3 regions of the Arthrobacter sp. 001422645 genome follow, and region 2 is predicted to be linked to each of the others. Evidence: predicted binding sites of a transcription regulator. Region 2 holds the regulator's gene; each other region holds the start of a gene.
What was found. The regulator LexA, encoded in region 2, represses DNA repair genes until DNA is damaged. The targets are predictions, from matches to a motif close to TCGAACANNTGTTCGA.

Region 1: AC6EUH_RS16565 (DUF6504 family protein) is a predicted target of LexA. The motif match lies at 2,177-2,192, and genes of this name have one in related genera.
Region 3: ruvA (Holliday junction branch migration protein RuvA) is a predicted target of LexA. The motif match lies at 1,809-1,824, and genes of this name have one in related genera.

Annotation. Positions count from the first base shown of each region.
Region 1 is NZ_JCBANT010000019.1:36,094-40,573, forward strand. It holds gene AC6EUH_RS16560 (DNA polymerase III subunit alpha) at 1-1,762, opposite strand, end outside; gene AC6EUH_RS16565 (DUF6504 family protein) at 1,759-2,091, opposite strand; gene AC6EUH_RS16570 (hypothetical protein) at 2,274-2,660, shown strand; gene AC6EUH_RS16575 (chorismate mutase) at 2,672-2,998, opposite strand; gene AC6EUH_RS16580 (VOC family protein) at 3,013-3,435, shown strand; partial or broken gene AC6EUH_RS16585 (GNAT family N-acetyltransferase) at 3,441-3,683, opposite strand; gene AC6EUH_RS16590 (SOS response-associated peptidase) at 4,003-4,480, opposite strand, start outside.
Region 2 is NZ_JCBANT010000003.1:211,417-215,896, reverse strand. It holds gene AC6EUH_RS06055 (histidinol-phosphate transaminase) at 1-253, opposite strand, end outside; gene AC6EUH_RS06050 (LysM peptidoglycan-binding domain-containing protein) at 387-911, opposite strand; gene lexA (transcriptional repressor LexA) at 1,254-2,003, shown strand; gene AC6EUH_RS06040 (ATP-dependent DNA helicase) at 2,269-4,410, opposite strand; gene hflX (GTPase HflX) at 4,403-4,480, opposite strand, start outside.
Region 3 is NZ_JCBANT010000019.1:14,298-18,777, reverse strand. It holds gene pdxT (pyridoxal 5'-phosphate synthase glutaminase subunit PdxT) at 1-428, shown strand, start outside; gene AC6EUH_RS16485 (YebC/PmpR family DNA-binding transcriptional regulator) at 432-1,187, shown strand; gene ruvC (crossover junction endodeoxyribonuclease RuvC) at 1,184-1,771, shown strand; gene ruvA (Holliday junction branch migration protein RuvA) at 1,875-2,522, shown strand; gene ruvB (Holliday junction branch migration DNA helicase RuvB) at 2,515-3,627, shown strand; gene yajC (preprotein translocase subunit YajC) at 3,862-4,278, shown strand; gene secD (protein translocase subunit SecD) at 4,387-4,480, shown strand, end outside.

The sequences.
Region 1 (4,480 bases), on a different contig from region 2:
TGCCCATGGGGTCCATGTCGTGTTTGTCGAACTGGCTCATGGGCAGGCCCAGTCCGCTGGGCTGCACGGGCGTACGGTCCAGAAGGGTGGCGTCCCCCAGGATGACCCCGCAGGGGTGCATGGAGATATGGCGCGGCAGCCGGTCCAGCCGTTCGGTGAGGTCCACCAACAGGTCCAGCTGCTGGTTCCCGCTGAAGTCGCGCTGCCCCACCCGGCCGGCGAATTCCTTCAGCTCGGGTTTCTCCTCGAGGGCTTCGCGGAAGTTCCGGGCCGAGAACCGCCACAGCTGTTTGGCGATGTCACCGATCTCCCCTTCCTCCATGCCCAGGGCGAGGCCGGCGTCGCGCACGGCACCGCGAGCGCGGTAGCCGTTCTGCATGCTCATCAGCGTGACGCGCTCGGAGCCGAAGCGCTCAAAAATCTTCCGGTACACGTTGTGCCGTTCGGCGCTTTCGACGTCGATGTCGATGTCCGGCAGGGTGGCGCGGTCCCGGGAGAGGAAGCGCTCGAAGATGAGGTCGTGCTGCAGCGGGTTCACCTGGCTGACGTCGATCAGGTAGTTGACCAGGCTGGATGCTCCCGAACCGCGGGCCGCCGCCCGGACTCCCATGGCCTGAATCATCCGGGAAACCTCGGCCACGGTCAGGAAGTACGCGGCGAAGCCCAGGCTGTCGATAATCCTCAGTTCGTGTTCCAGCCGCGAGCGCAGTTCCTGGGCGGGTTTGCCCGTGATCCCCGGGAACCGCCTGCCGATGCCGGCCTCGCAGCGCTGGGTGAGCTCCACCAGGGCGTCCCCGGCGATGCCGATCACCGAGGCTTCCGGCACCACGGGCTGCTTCCATCCCATGTCCGTCACCGGGTCCATCCGGCAGCGGTCCGCGAGCGCCTCGGTCTGTGCCATCAGGTTTTTCAGGTCAGCGGCGCCGTACCCCGCGGCGTGCATGATCTCCTTTCCGAGCTGGAGCATCTGCGCCGCGGATTTGAGCCAGGCCTGCCCGTTGGGCTGCAGCAGCGGGGCGGCGGAGAGTTCGGGCAGCGATTTCAGGGTGCGGGCGGAATCCAGCACATCCGCGGTGGCCGCTCCGTCCTCAGCCACGTACCGTACGGCGTTGCTCAGCACGGCGGGAACCCCGTGCTCGGCGGCAAGCTTGAGCATCCGCACCGCATGGGCGGTGCTGAGCGGCTCCCCGGGCGGGCTGAGCTGGCTGACCACCTCGGCGGCGACGGTTCCTTGCGGCATGGCGTCGAGCCAGCGTTTAAACAGGGTGCGGGGGCGCAGGTAGCGGCGCCCTCCCATGGCACGTCCGACGTCGGAGTCGGGTCCGATCAGCACGGTCAACACCGGCTTGAGGGTTTCAGGGTGCAGGGTGCGGGAGGCCAGCTCGGCCCGGGTGACGGCGACGGGCACCGCTCCCCCGGCCTTGCCCGTGGTGCGGGCATGCGCATCGGAGATCAGCCGGCACAGCGCACGGTAGCCGGCGCCGTTGTTGTGCCCGTGGGCAAGCACGACGACTCGTCCCCCCACCTGGGTGCGGAGGTCGCCGTCGTCGTCAAAGACCGCCAGGTCCACTCCGACGACCGGGTCCAGCCCGGCCGCCATACAGGCCTTCAGGTGCTTGACCGTCCCGTAGAGGCCGTCGCGGTCCGTGCAGGCGAGCGCCGTCGCCCCGTCCGCGGCCGCAGCGGCGGCCAGTTCCTCCGGCCAGGAGACCCCGTAGTGGGCGCTGAAGGCCGTGGAGACATGGAGATGGGTGAAGCTCATGCCGATTCGGGCTTCCGGGACGGCAGCAGGGCGTCATGGATCCGCAGCAGGCGCCAGCGTCCGCTGCCCACGTGCCGGGTCAGGTCAAGGGTGAGGCTTTCCTGGTCGGGGGAATCTGCCCGGCGCACCTGGACCCGCCAGATTTCGTGGTCCACGAGGCCGGGGCCGCTCCCCAGCGGCGCCCGCCGCTCTTCCGCCCACCATTGGCGCCGCTCATACCAGCGGACCGGTTCGGCGCAGACCGTGTAGTGGCGGCCTGCCCAGTCGAGCTCCAGGGGCTGGCCGGAGGGTGCGCAGGCGACGTCCACAGACTCGCTGAACATGCCCATCGCGCCTCCCGGACCACACCATGTGTAAGAACCATCTGTCAGAACAATCTGGCAGAACAATCTGGCAATAGCAGCCAGCATCCATTCGAACATGTATTCGAATAGTTCCAGTCTACGACGGTGCCGGGGCAAAACCTAGATCAGGGGTGGACGGACGCAGGCACAGGTAGCAGGATTGATCCATGAGCTCCCATAACGCACTTCTGAAGAACGTAAGCATCGCCGCTGAGGACACATCCTTGGTGGCGAAGTTCGATATAGACGGAAACATCCCCGGCCAGGGCGCCTACGTGGTGGGACTCGTTGCAGCAACCCCGGATCATTCCCACCAACGACGAATGGGAATCGAGTTCATGAACGGGGAGGCCGTGTCCTTCTACTGCTTCAGCCATGACGGCACGGAGGAGAACTTCGACCTCAAAGGTGTGGAGCACTCCGGCAGCACCATTACCGGTCACTTTCCCATCAGCACCATCATGGGCCTGACCAAAGGGCACCTCATGACGGCCTTCAGCGACTGTGACGGCCGCGAGTACCAGGCGAACGTCCCGGTGGAGGAAGCCCTCTAAGCCGCCGCGCCCTAGGAGCTGGCTTTGTAGACTTCCAGCTCAAGCGTGATGAAAGCGTCGATCATGGCCCGGTAGGTCTTCTCAATGAGTTCGACGTCGATGTCTTTCTGTTCCGCTGTGGCGCGAACGTGTTCGATGACCCGCTCCACACGCCCGGGGGCTCTCACCTCGGCGCTATCGGCCTTGAGGGTTCCGGCGATCCGGATCAGGCGCTCGCGGCGGCCGATCAGCGACACGATCTGCTCATCCACCTCGTCCACGGCCACCCGCACAGCGGCGAGCTGCTCCCGGTCGGCCTTGGCAGCTTTTTCATCTTGGTGATTTGTGGACATGTGCATGACAGTATCGAATGATGCAGCCACGAGTCGATTTAATTTCACTGGGTGTCCGCAGTGTTGACGCCTCCCGCAGCTTCTATGTAGATGGCCTGGGCTGGCCCGTCCACCGGGAAGTCCGGGGCGAGGTCCTGTTCATCCAGGCCAATCACGGCCTGCTCCTCTCGCTCTGGGACGCCGGGCAGATGCAGGCCGAAGCCGCCACCGATCCCCCGGCCGGCATTCCCACCATCACACTGAGCCACAACCTAGGCAGCACGGCGGAGGTCGACTGGGTGATGGCTGAGGCCGAAGCGGCCGGCGCTGCCATCATCGCCGAACCGAAGACCCAGCCCTGGGGCGGCTACACCGGCTATTTTGCCGACCCCGACGGCTACCGCTGGGAGGTTGCCTTCAACCCCAGCTGGACGGTCGACGGCGGCGGGAAAGTGACGCTCTGACGTTCCTAACCAAGGGACACAGACAACCTGCGCTCCAACAACGGCGGGTCAAAGCGAGCATCCTCTTTGGTCGTGCCGTCCTGGCACCAGCCATGCCTTTCGTAGAAGCGGATGGCGCGGCTGTTGCCGTCCGCGACCCAGAGATACGCGCGGCGGTACCCCATGGAGCGAAGCCCCTCCACGGACGCCAGGAACAGAACAGACCCCAAGCCCCGGGACCAATAGTCCGGATGCAGATTCAATGCGTGAAGTTCCCCGGCGCGGCAAAGTCCGGGGCGTCACTAGGGACGGCTTCACGGATCGAAAAATCGCTAGTCCTCAAGTCCAGATCCCCCTTCCTGGTTGCTTCCGGTCGGATCCATCACCGCAACTATGCGGACTGCACCGCTTGGCCAAGGGCATAAAGGCCCTGTCGAGGTGTTCGTCGGCGACACTAACGTGACTTGGAGTACACGGCGGCACGCTATTCGAGCCGGTGTGCGGAGAGCTGCAAAGCACGGATGTGCTCTGCAGCTCTCCACAGTGTTGCCCGTAGCACCAGCCCCCAGCTACCGCCATACCGGCCGGCTAGAACAAGCTCCCCACAGGCTCGATCAGTTCCGGGGAGTCGTTCTTGACGTTCCCGACGGCGGTGCCGACGGCGTCGATCGTCCAGCCCTCCGCGACGTCGTGCGCGCCGGCCCGGACCAGGTCCACCAGTCCGGCGGCATCGTCGGCCTGCGGATCCAGCCACGCCTGCATCGTCTCCCGGTCCATCGGCAGCGGCACCCGGTCGTGCAGGGCCGTGAGTTCGGCCAGCATTCCGCCGGCGTAGCCCTCCGGCGGCGAGTCGGTGGTCATGATCGACGTCGACAGCAGCCAGCGCCCCGGGTCATCCTCCGCCCGGGACGGGTCCTTCCACCATTCGTAGAGCCCCGCGAACACAATCGGGTGCCCGTCGCGCGGGTGCACGTAATAGGGCTGTTTGCCGCGCCCCTCACCCTTCCATTCGTAGTAGCCGTCGGCGGGGACGGCGCAGCGGCGGGCGCGGGTGGCCTTCCGGAAG
Region 2 (4,480 bases):
GTCCGTGCCCAAGATATTCGGCCAGCGCCTCGCGCAGTTCCGTGAATTCGCGGTCCGGATAGCGATTCAGTCCGGCGGCGGCGATCGTGACGGCCTCGGAGATGGCGGCGCGGACGTCCGCCGGGACGCCATGTGTGTTCTCGTTGACGTTGAGCAGGATCGGAACGTCCAGCTGGGGCGCCCCGTACGGCGTCAGGCCCCGGAGGTTCGTCCGGAGGGGAAGTCGGTTCAGTCGCTCTAACTGGTCAGTCACTTCACCAGTTTAAGTGAGATCGTCACGGGCTCCGAATCTGTGACGCCGCAGGGCAGGCGGGTAGCCAAGGCCACGGGCCCTATATCGGCCGTGGGGGCCGTCGCGCGCCCCGGAACGCGCGGGTCCGGCGGTGCTAGTTGGACGGAATGAAAAGCGCCTGGCCCGGAACGACGCGGGCGGCTTCCAGGTTGTTCAGCTGCATGATGTCCGAGACGACGTCACGGGGATCGCGCTCCGGGGCGACGGCCTCGGCGATGGCCCACAATGACTCACCGGGCTGCACCGTGACGGTGACAGTGGGCGTCAGGGAAAGTTCGGCGGCGGACTCCGCCGCCTTGGCGGGGGCGTTGAGGAAACCACTGAAGGAGAGGACCAGTGCGGCCAGCAGGATCAGCGGCATCGCGATGAAGACAAAGCGCCCCCGCCGGGTAAGCCGCAGCGGCGCCGGCTTTGCCGACTGCTGCTTTGCCGGCTGCGCGGCTCCTGTGGTCCCGTCCTGGACAGCGTGGCGGGTCTGGCTTTTACGGGCCTGCCCTCTCATAGGACTCTGCAGGCTCATACGGCTCGGCCCGCCGACGGGGGAACCGCCCCCGGGCCGGCCGTAGTCGCCGAATGCGTCGCGGCCGAAAGTGTCGTGAAACGCGCTTGTTGCTGACATGAACTGAGCCCTCCTGGACCATACTGTGCCGCCCGGCGTACTCCACGTACCCGCCGCCAACCGGCCATACCTTCGAACAAAGAACCGAACACACCGTTCGACCCGAGTCGTACAAAACTAGAACACATATTCGAATCTTGCTGGTTCTGTTTTAGCACTTATTGACGAACATTGTCGAGACTCGCTAGAACAAATGTTTGAAAAAGCAGTGCGGCTGGCCTACGTTTGATGCAAAGAACAACCACTTCTGCAGTTGATCAGCAGGGTCTGACATTTCAGGCCGGAAGTTCCCGGCAGCTGCAGCCACGGGCGGCCGGGCGGAACGGAAAGGCGTTGGCGAACATGGCAGCACAAGCCACTGGCGGCAGGGCCACCCAGCGGGGCCCGCAGGCAGCCCGGCCACCCAAGAGCCTCACCGTCCGGCAAAAGAAGATCCTGGAAACCATCCAGCGCTCCGTGACGGACAACGGCTACCCGCCGTCCATGCGCGAGATCGGCGATACCGTCGGACTGGCCAGCCTCTCCAGCGTGACCCACCAGCTGTCGCAGCTGGAAAAACTCGGCTACCTGCGGCGCGACCCCAAACGCCCCCGCGCCATGGAAGTCCTGATGCCGCTGACCCTTGATGAGGGAGCCGCGAAGATTTCAGGGGTTGAGAAGTCCAGCGGTCTGCGCGCCGTAGGCGGCCTGTCCGTTTCGGAGCTGGCCAGCGCCACCGACACAGCCATGGTGCCGCTGGTGGGCCGCATCGCGGCGGGCGGACCAATCCTGGCCGACCAGGTCGTGGAGGACGTGATGCCCCTTCCCCGCCAACTGGTGGGCCACGGCGAGCTCTTTATGCTCAAGGTCGCGGGTGACTCGATGATCGACGCAGCCATCTGCGACGGCGACTGGGTGGTGGTGCGCCGGCAGGGCGATGCCGTCAACGGTGACATTGTGGCCGCCCTGCTGGACGACGAGGCAACAGTCAAGACCTTCCGTCAGCGCGACGGCCACACGTGGCTGCTGCCGCAGAATACGCAGTACGAGCCCATCCTCGGCGACCACGCCGTCATTATGGGCAAAGTCGTCTCCGTGTTGCGTTCGCTTTAGGAACCGCCCTCCACAGCCCTTTCGAAGAAGGCCCCGCCGGCGTTGACCATGTCACGTCGGGCGGGGCCTTTCACGTTCCCTCCCAGTTGCTGGCGCCACAGCGGCAGCAACGTCCCGGAATTCCGCGCATGTCGTGGGAGCCGGGCGGCCGCAGACGGCAGCAGCCGGGCAGGAACGTCAGAGCCCCGGCCGGGGCAGACCTGAGCGAAAAACCTGCCGGCCCGCTCCTGCCCCGCTCCGGCCCTCGGTCACGTGATGGGCTGCCCTACCCCTTCGCGAGCCGCTCCAGGGCCGCGAGGGCGACCGTGGGGTCGGTAGTGGGCCAGAACGGCGGCAACGCGGCCCGGAGGAATCCCCCGTACCGCTCGGTGGACAGCCGGGAATCCAGCACCGCCACCACTCCCTTGTCCGTTGTTGTGCGGATCAGCCGGCCGGCGCCCTGGGCCAGCCGGATGGCGGCGTGGGTCGCGGACACACTCATAAAGCCGTTCCCGCCGGCCTGGGCCACCGCCCGGGACCGCGCCGTCATCAGGGGATCGTCGGGCCGCGGGAACGGAATCCGGTCAATCACCACGAGGCGGCAGGAGGTCCCCGGCACGTCGACGCCCTGCCACAGGGACATGGTGCCAAACAGGCAGGTGTCCGGTTCGTCGGCGAACTGCTTCACCAGCGCCGTCATGGTCGAATCCCCCTGACAGAGGATGGACATGTCCAGCCGGGGACGCAGGGCCTCGGCGGCATCCTCGGCGGCGCGCCGGGAGGAGAACAGGCACAGGGCCCCGCCGCCGGAGGCCCGGATCAGCTTCTCGAGCTCATCGAGCGCCTCCGGGGACGTGCCGCGGCCGGGCTTGGGCAGATGCTTGGCGACGTAGAGAATGCCCTGCTTGGGGTACTCGAAGGGCGATCCGACGTCGACGCCGGTCCAGCTGGGGGCGCCGGGTCCCACCAGGCCCAGACCCCCGGCCGCCGGTTCGAACGCGGACCCGATCGCCAGGGTGGCCGAGGTCAGGATGACGGTGTGGTCCGCGAACAGGCCCTCGCGGAGCCGTCCGGCGACGCTGAGTGGTGCGATATTGACCAGCGCCGGGGCGGACTCGTCCGGCTGGGAATAGCCCTGCTGCGGGTCGAAGGTGCTGTTGCGGGAAAACCAGACCACCTCGCGGTTTTCGCGTGCGGCCAGCAGCCGTTCGCAGAGCTCCAGGATCACCATGAGCCGGGAGCGCGCCAGTTGGCGTCCGCCGTCGGCCGTGTTGGCGCTGTCTCCCTTCGAATCCGAAAGGGCGGCGCGGCACGCGTCACGCAACTGGTCCACGCAGTCCAGTTGTTCGCTGTTGAGTCCGTTGGGCATGAGCCCGCTGGGGACGCCTTCAATGGCGAGTTCCAGGTTGGACGCCGCATTGTTCAGCGCGTCCACGGTGATGCCGGTGTGCTTCCGGGCCCCGGACGCGGCGGCGTGCACCATCGCGACGGACAGCTGGCCGGACACGGCGCCGGTCACGCGGTCCTGGAGCTCGTGGGCTTCATCCACCACCACCACGTCGTATTCCGGCAGCACGGCCAGGCCCTCGAAGGCACTGACGGCGAGCATCGCGTGGTTGGTGACGACCACGTCTGCGTCGGCGGCGTTCTGCCGGGCCAGTTCGCTGAAGCATTCGGCCGCCAGGGGGCACTTCTGCGCGCCGAGGCATTCCATGGAGGTGACGGAGACCTGCCGCCAGGCCCGGTCGGTGACGCCGGGCAGAAGTTCGTCGCGGTCCCCCGTGACGGTGTCCTCGGCCCATTCGCGCAGCCGGACGACCTCCTTGCCGAGCTGCGAGGACGGGCCGCCCATGGCCGCGGCGAAGTGCGGCACGGAAGTGTCCTCGCCGAGGGAGAAGAGCTGGCCCTCCGACGGCTCTTCCGAGGGGAACCCGCCTTCGAGCTTGTGGCGGCACACGTAGTTGGAGCGGCCCTTGACCAGTGCCACCTTGACGGGCCGGTCCAGCGCCGGGGTGATGGTCTTGAGCAGCCGGGGCAAGTCCCGGCCCACGATCTGGGTCTGCAGGGCCAGAGTGGCGGTGGAGACCAGGGTGGGCTTGTCGCTGACCAGCGAGTGGGCGATCAGCGGGATCAGGTACGCGAGGGATTTGCCGGTTCCGGTGCCGGCCTGGACCAGCAGGTGGTCGCCGCTGTCAATCGCCTGCGCCACCTGCCGGGCCATTTCGTGCTGGCCGTCGCGGCTCTGGCCGCCCATGCCGGACACGGCACGGTCGAGCAGTTCGATGACAAACTCCCCGCTGGTTTTGCCGCCTGGGCCTGCCGCGCGTGCCCCCGCGGCGTCCGCCTCCGCGGTTTCGGTCCCCGGGGCGTCCTCCCCCGCCGGCTCGTCCGTACCTGTGTCCGCCCCGGTCACCGCTGCCTCAGTCATTGCTGATGAACGAATCCAGTTCAGCGGCGAATCCCTCACGCACCATCACGACGGCGCGGGTGCCCGCTTC
Region 3 (4,480 bases), on a different contig from region 2:
CCTGCGCCGGGATGATCCTCCTTGCGGAGAACATCACCGACCCCGCGAAGGACCTGGCCGGCAACCCGCAGCAGACGTTCGGCGGGCTGGACATCACGGTGCGCCGGAACGCCTTCGGCCGGCAGCGGGAATCCTTCGAGACGGACCTCGATTTCAAGGGCCTTGACTTCAGCGCCACCGAAAACGGCGTGGCTCCTGTCCACGCGGTCTTCATCCGCGGACCATGGGTGGAACGCGTCGGCGACGCCGTGGAGGTTCTCGCCGTCGTGGAACCCTCCAGGGCGTCCCACCCCGAGGCGCTGGCGGGGACGGCTAGAATTGTTGCTGTGCGTTCCGGCAAGCTGCTGGCCACCTCCTTCCACCCGGAAGTGACGGGGGAGAAGCGCGTGCACGAATTGTTTATTCGAATGATCAGAGGAGAAGCGTAAAGCATGTCAGGCCACTCCAAATGGGCGACGACCAAGCATAAAAAGGCCATCCTCGATAGCCGCCGGGCCAAGTCGTTCGCCAAGCTGATCAAGAACATCGAAGTCGCCGCACGCATGGGCGGACCGGACCTCGCCGGCAACCCGAGCCTGGAACTCGCCGTCACCAAGGCCAAGAAGACCTCGGTCCCCGCTGACAACATCGACCGCGCCATCAAGCGCGGCGCCGGCCTCACCGGCGAAGTGGTGGACTACACCGAGATCATGTACGAATGCCGCGGACCGCAGGGCTCGGCACTGCTCATCGAATGCCTTACGGACAACAAGAACCGGGCAGCCTCCGAAGTGCGTCTCGCCATCTCACGCAACGGCGGAACCATCGCCGATCCTGGTTCGGTCAGCTACCTCTTCTCCCGCAAGGGCGTTGTCTCGCTGCCGAAGAACGGCCTGAGCGAAGACGACGTCCTGATGGCCGTCCTGGACGCCGGGGCCGAGGAAGTCAAAGACAACGGCGAAACCTTCGAGATCCACTCTGAACCGACCGACCTGCAGGCCATCCGCGATGCGCTCAAGGAAGCCGGTATCGACTACGACACCGACGAGGCCGAGTTTGTCCCGTCCATGGAAGTGCCGCTGGATCTCGACGCCGCCAAGAAGTTCATGAAGCTTGTTGACGCCCTCGAGGAACTCGACGACGTGCAGAACGTCTACAGCAACGCCGACCTCAGCGACGAAGTGCAGGCCGCACTGGAAGCGGAGTGACACTTCGCGTCCTCGGCGTCGATCCGGGCCTCACCCGCTGCGGGATCGGCGTCGTGGACGTTGAGAAGAACCGCCGCGCCACCATGGTGGCCTTCGGCGTCGTCGGGACGTCCCCGGAGGAAAGCCTGGACCAGCGCCTGCTGGTCATCGCCACCTCCATCGACGACTGGCTGGACCGGTACGAACCCCACGTCCTCGCCGTCGAACGCGTCTTCTCGCAGCTCAACGTCAGCACCGTGATGGGCGTTGCCCAGGCGTCCGGCGTAGTGATCGCCGCCGCCGCGCGTCGCGGCATCCCCGTGGCGCTGCACACCCCTTCCGAGGTCAAGGCTGCCGTTACCGGCAGCGGAACATCCAACAAGGACGCCGTCACCAAACTGGTCACCAAGATCCTCCGGCTCGATGCCCCGCCGAGGCCGGCAGACGCCGCCGACGCCCTGGCGCTTGCCATCACCCACGCCTGGCGGGCGGGCAGCGGCACCTCCAACAAGGCTGCAGTCACCACCGGCCCCGGCAGCCACTCACTGACTCCGGCCCAGCGGGCGTGGGCCGACGCGGAGGCCAAAGCGCGCCGCACACGCTGAATATCCGGCTGTGCGGCCGCGCGGCTTGGTAGGGTATTCGTAGATATGTTCGGATAGCCGGGTCTTCCCGGCTGAAATGAGCTGTAACCCCAGGAGCCCGGCTTTGATCAGTTTTCTTCGCGGAACCGTAGCGCACGTCGGCCTGTCCAGCGCCGTGATCGACCTCAACGGCGCCGGCATGAGCGTGAACGCCACGCCGCAGACCCTCAGCAGCCTCCGCGTCGGGGAGGAGGGGAAGCTCTTCACCTCCCTGATCGTGCGGGAGGACTCCCTTACCTTGTTCGGGTTCGGCAGCGACGACGAACGCGAAGTCTTCGACGTCCTGCTGAGCGTCAGCGGTGTTGGCCCCCGCCTCGCGCTGGCGGTCCTGGCCGTGCACGAGCCCGAAGCGATCCGCGTCGCCGCGCACTCGGGCGACGGCAAGGCTTTCACCAAGGTCCCCGGCATCGGGCCCAAGGTCGCCGGCCGGATTGTGCTGGAACTGGCCGGCAAGCTGGTGCCGCACGGCACGGCTGCCGGAACAGCTGCTCCCGCCGCATCCGCTGAAGCGGTCTGGAAACCGCAGGTCGTTGCGGCCATGACCAGCCTGGGCTGGTCCGAAAAAGATGCCACGTCCAGCATTGACAAGTCCCTGTCGGACTCGCCCGAGCTGGCCGAGAAGGGCAACGTGGCTGAGATCCTGCGCGCCACCCTCCGCTGGCTGGGGCAGGACGGTGCCCGCGCCGGGAACAGGATAGGCGCCCGTGGCTGAGCCGTCCCTGGTCGGCGGGGGAGAGGAGCCGGAGGAACGGGTTATTGAAGCCGCGCTCCGGCCCAAAAACCTGCACGATTTTGTGGGCCAGCACCGGGTCCGCAAGCAGCTTTCCCTCGTCCTGGAGGCCTCCCGCATGCGCGGCCGGAGCGCCGACCACGTCCTGCTCTCCGGGCCGCCCGGGCTGGGCAAAACGACGCTGTCCATGATCATTGCCGCAGAGATGAACGCCCCGCTGCGGATCAGCAGTGGACCCGCCATCCAGCACGCGGGGGATCTGGCAGCCATCCTGTCCTCGCTCTCCGAGGGTGAGGTCCTCTTCCTCGACGAGATCCACCGGATGTCCCGGCCGGCCGAGGAAATGCTCTACATGGCGATGGAGGACTTCCGGGTCGATATCGTGGTCGGGAAGGGCGCCGGTGCGACCGCCATCCCCCTGGAACTCCCGCCGTTCACGCTGGTCGGCGCCACGACCCGTGCCGGCCTGCTGCCCGGTCCGCTGCGGGACCGGTTCGGCTTCACCGGACACCTGGAGTTCTATTCGGTCGCCGAACTGGAACTCGTATTGCGGCGCTCCGCGGGCCTCCTGGACCTCAAGGTCAACTCCGCCGGGTTCAGCGAAATCGCGGGGCGGTCCCGGGGCACACCCCGCATCGCCAACCGCCTTTTGCGCCGCGTCCGCGACTGGGCACTGGTGCACGGGATCGAGCAGATCGATGCCCGGGCAGCCTCCGCTGCGCTGGACATGTATGAGGTGGACAAGCGCGGCCTCGACCGGCTGGACCGTGCCGTCCTCGAGGCCCTCATCACCAAATTCGGCGGCGGACCCGTTGGGCTGTCCACCTTGGCAATCGCCGTCGGCGAAGAGACCGAAACCGTGGAAACCGTCGCCGAGCCGTACCTCGTCAGGGAGGGACTGCTGGGACGCACGCCGCGTGGCCGGATCGCACTCGCCCCGGCCTGGACGCACCTCGGCTTCGCGGTGCCGCCCGGAGTGTTCGCGCAGGACCCGCTGGAGCTCTTCCAGCCCGGGGAAGACGGCCTGGATGCGGACGGCGTGCTGGGCCGGGAGTCGGATCCGGAATGGATCCGTAATGGTCAATAGCACCGCTCCGTGACGTTTTCCCTTTAGACTGGTATGACGCTCGGCACGTTCGGGTCTTTGTTTCTGTGCGCGGCCGGCATCCGGCCGCCGTCGGCGCGGCCTGAGTGCCTGCCAGCCCGAAGCGAAGCGGACGTTGCTGTATAACCAGCTACGCAAGTACAGAACGGAACTATTCCTGTGTTCGGACTTATTTCTGCCCAGACCCAGCCGCAGGCCGGCGGCGGCATCGACATCATGACCATCCTGCTGTTCGCCATGCTCGGCGTCTTCGTCTTCATGATGTTCCGCCGCAACAAGAAGACCCAGCAGCAGCAGGTACAGCTCCAGTCGAAGTTTGCTCCGGGTGTCGAGGTCATGACGAGTTTTGGCCTGTTCGGCCGGATTGTCGAGATTAACGACGACGAGAACAAGGTCCTCCTTGAGCTGTCCCCGGGCAACACCGCCACGGTGCACCGCCAGGCCGTCACCAAGATCGTCGAGCCGGTCGTCGCCGCTGACGAGCCCACGGTGGTCCCCAACGACGCATCCTCGCTGACCGCCGACAAGTCCGGCACCGCCGAAAACGCTGTCACCGTCAACGATGCGCCGCGCGACGAGACGCCGGAAGAAACCCTGCGCCGCCTCAACGACGAAGGCAAGAAAGACAGCTAGTCTGCCTGTTTGAGCTATCCCGCGAAGTAATGGTTGCGGGCAACCGCCGGAGCGGCCCCTCTCTGGGCCCCACCGGCGGTTCCTCCGTAAATAATAGAAAGATCGACAATGGCACGAACTGGCCCCAAAAACTCAGCCCTCAGGGTGCTGGTCTGGCTCGGCGTTATCCTCGCCGTCATGACCGCTGTCCTGGCAGGCGGCA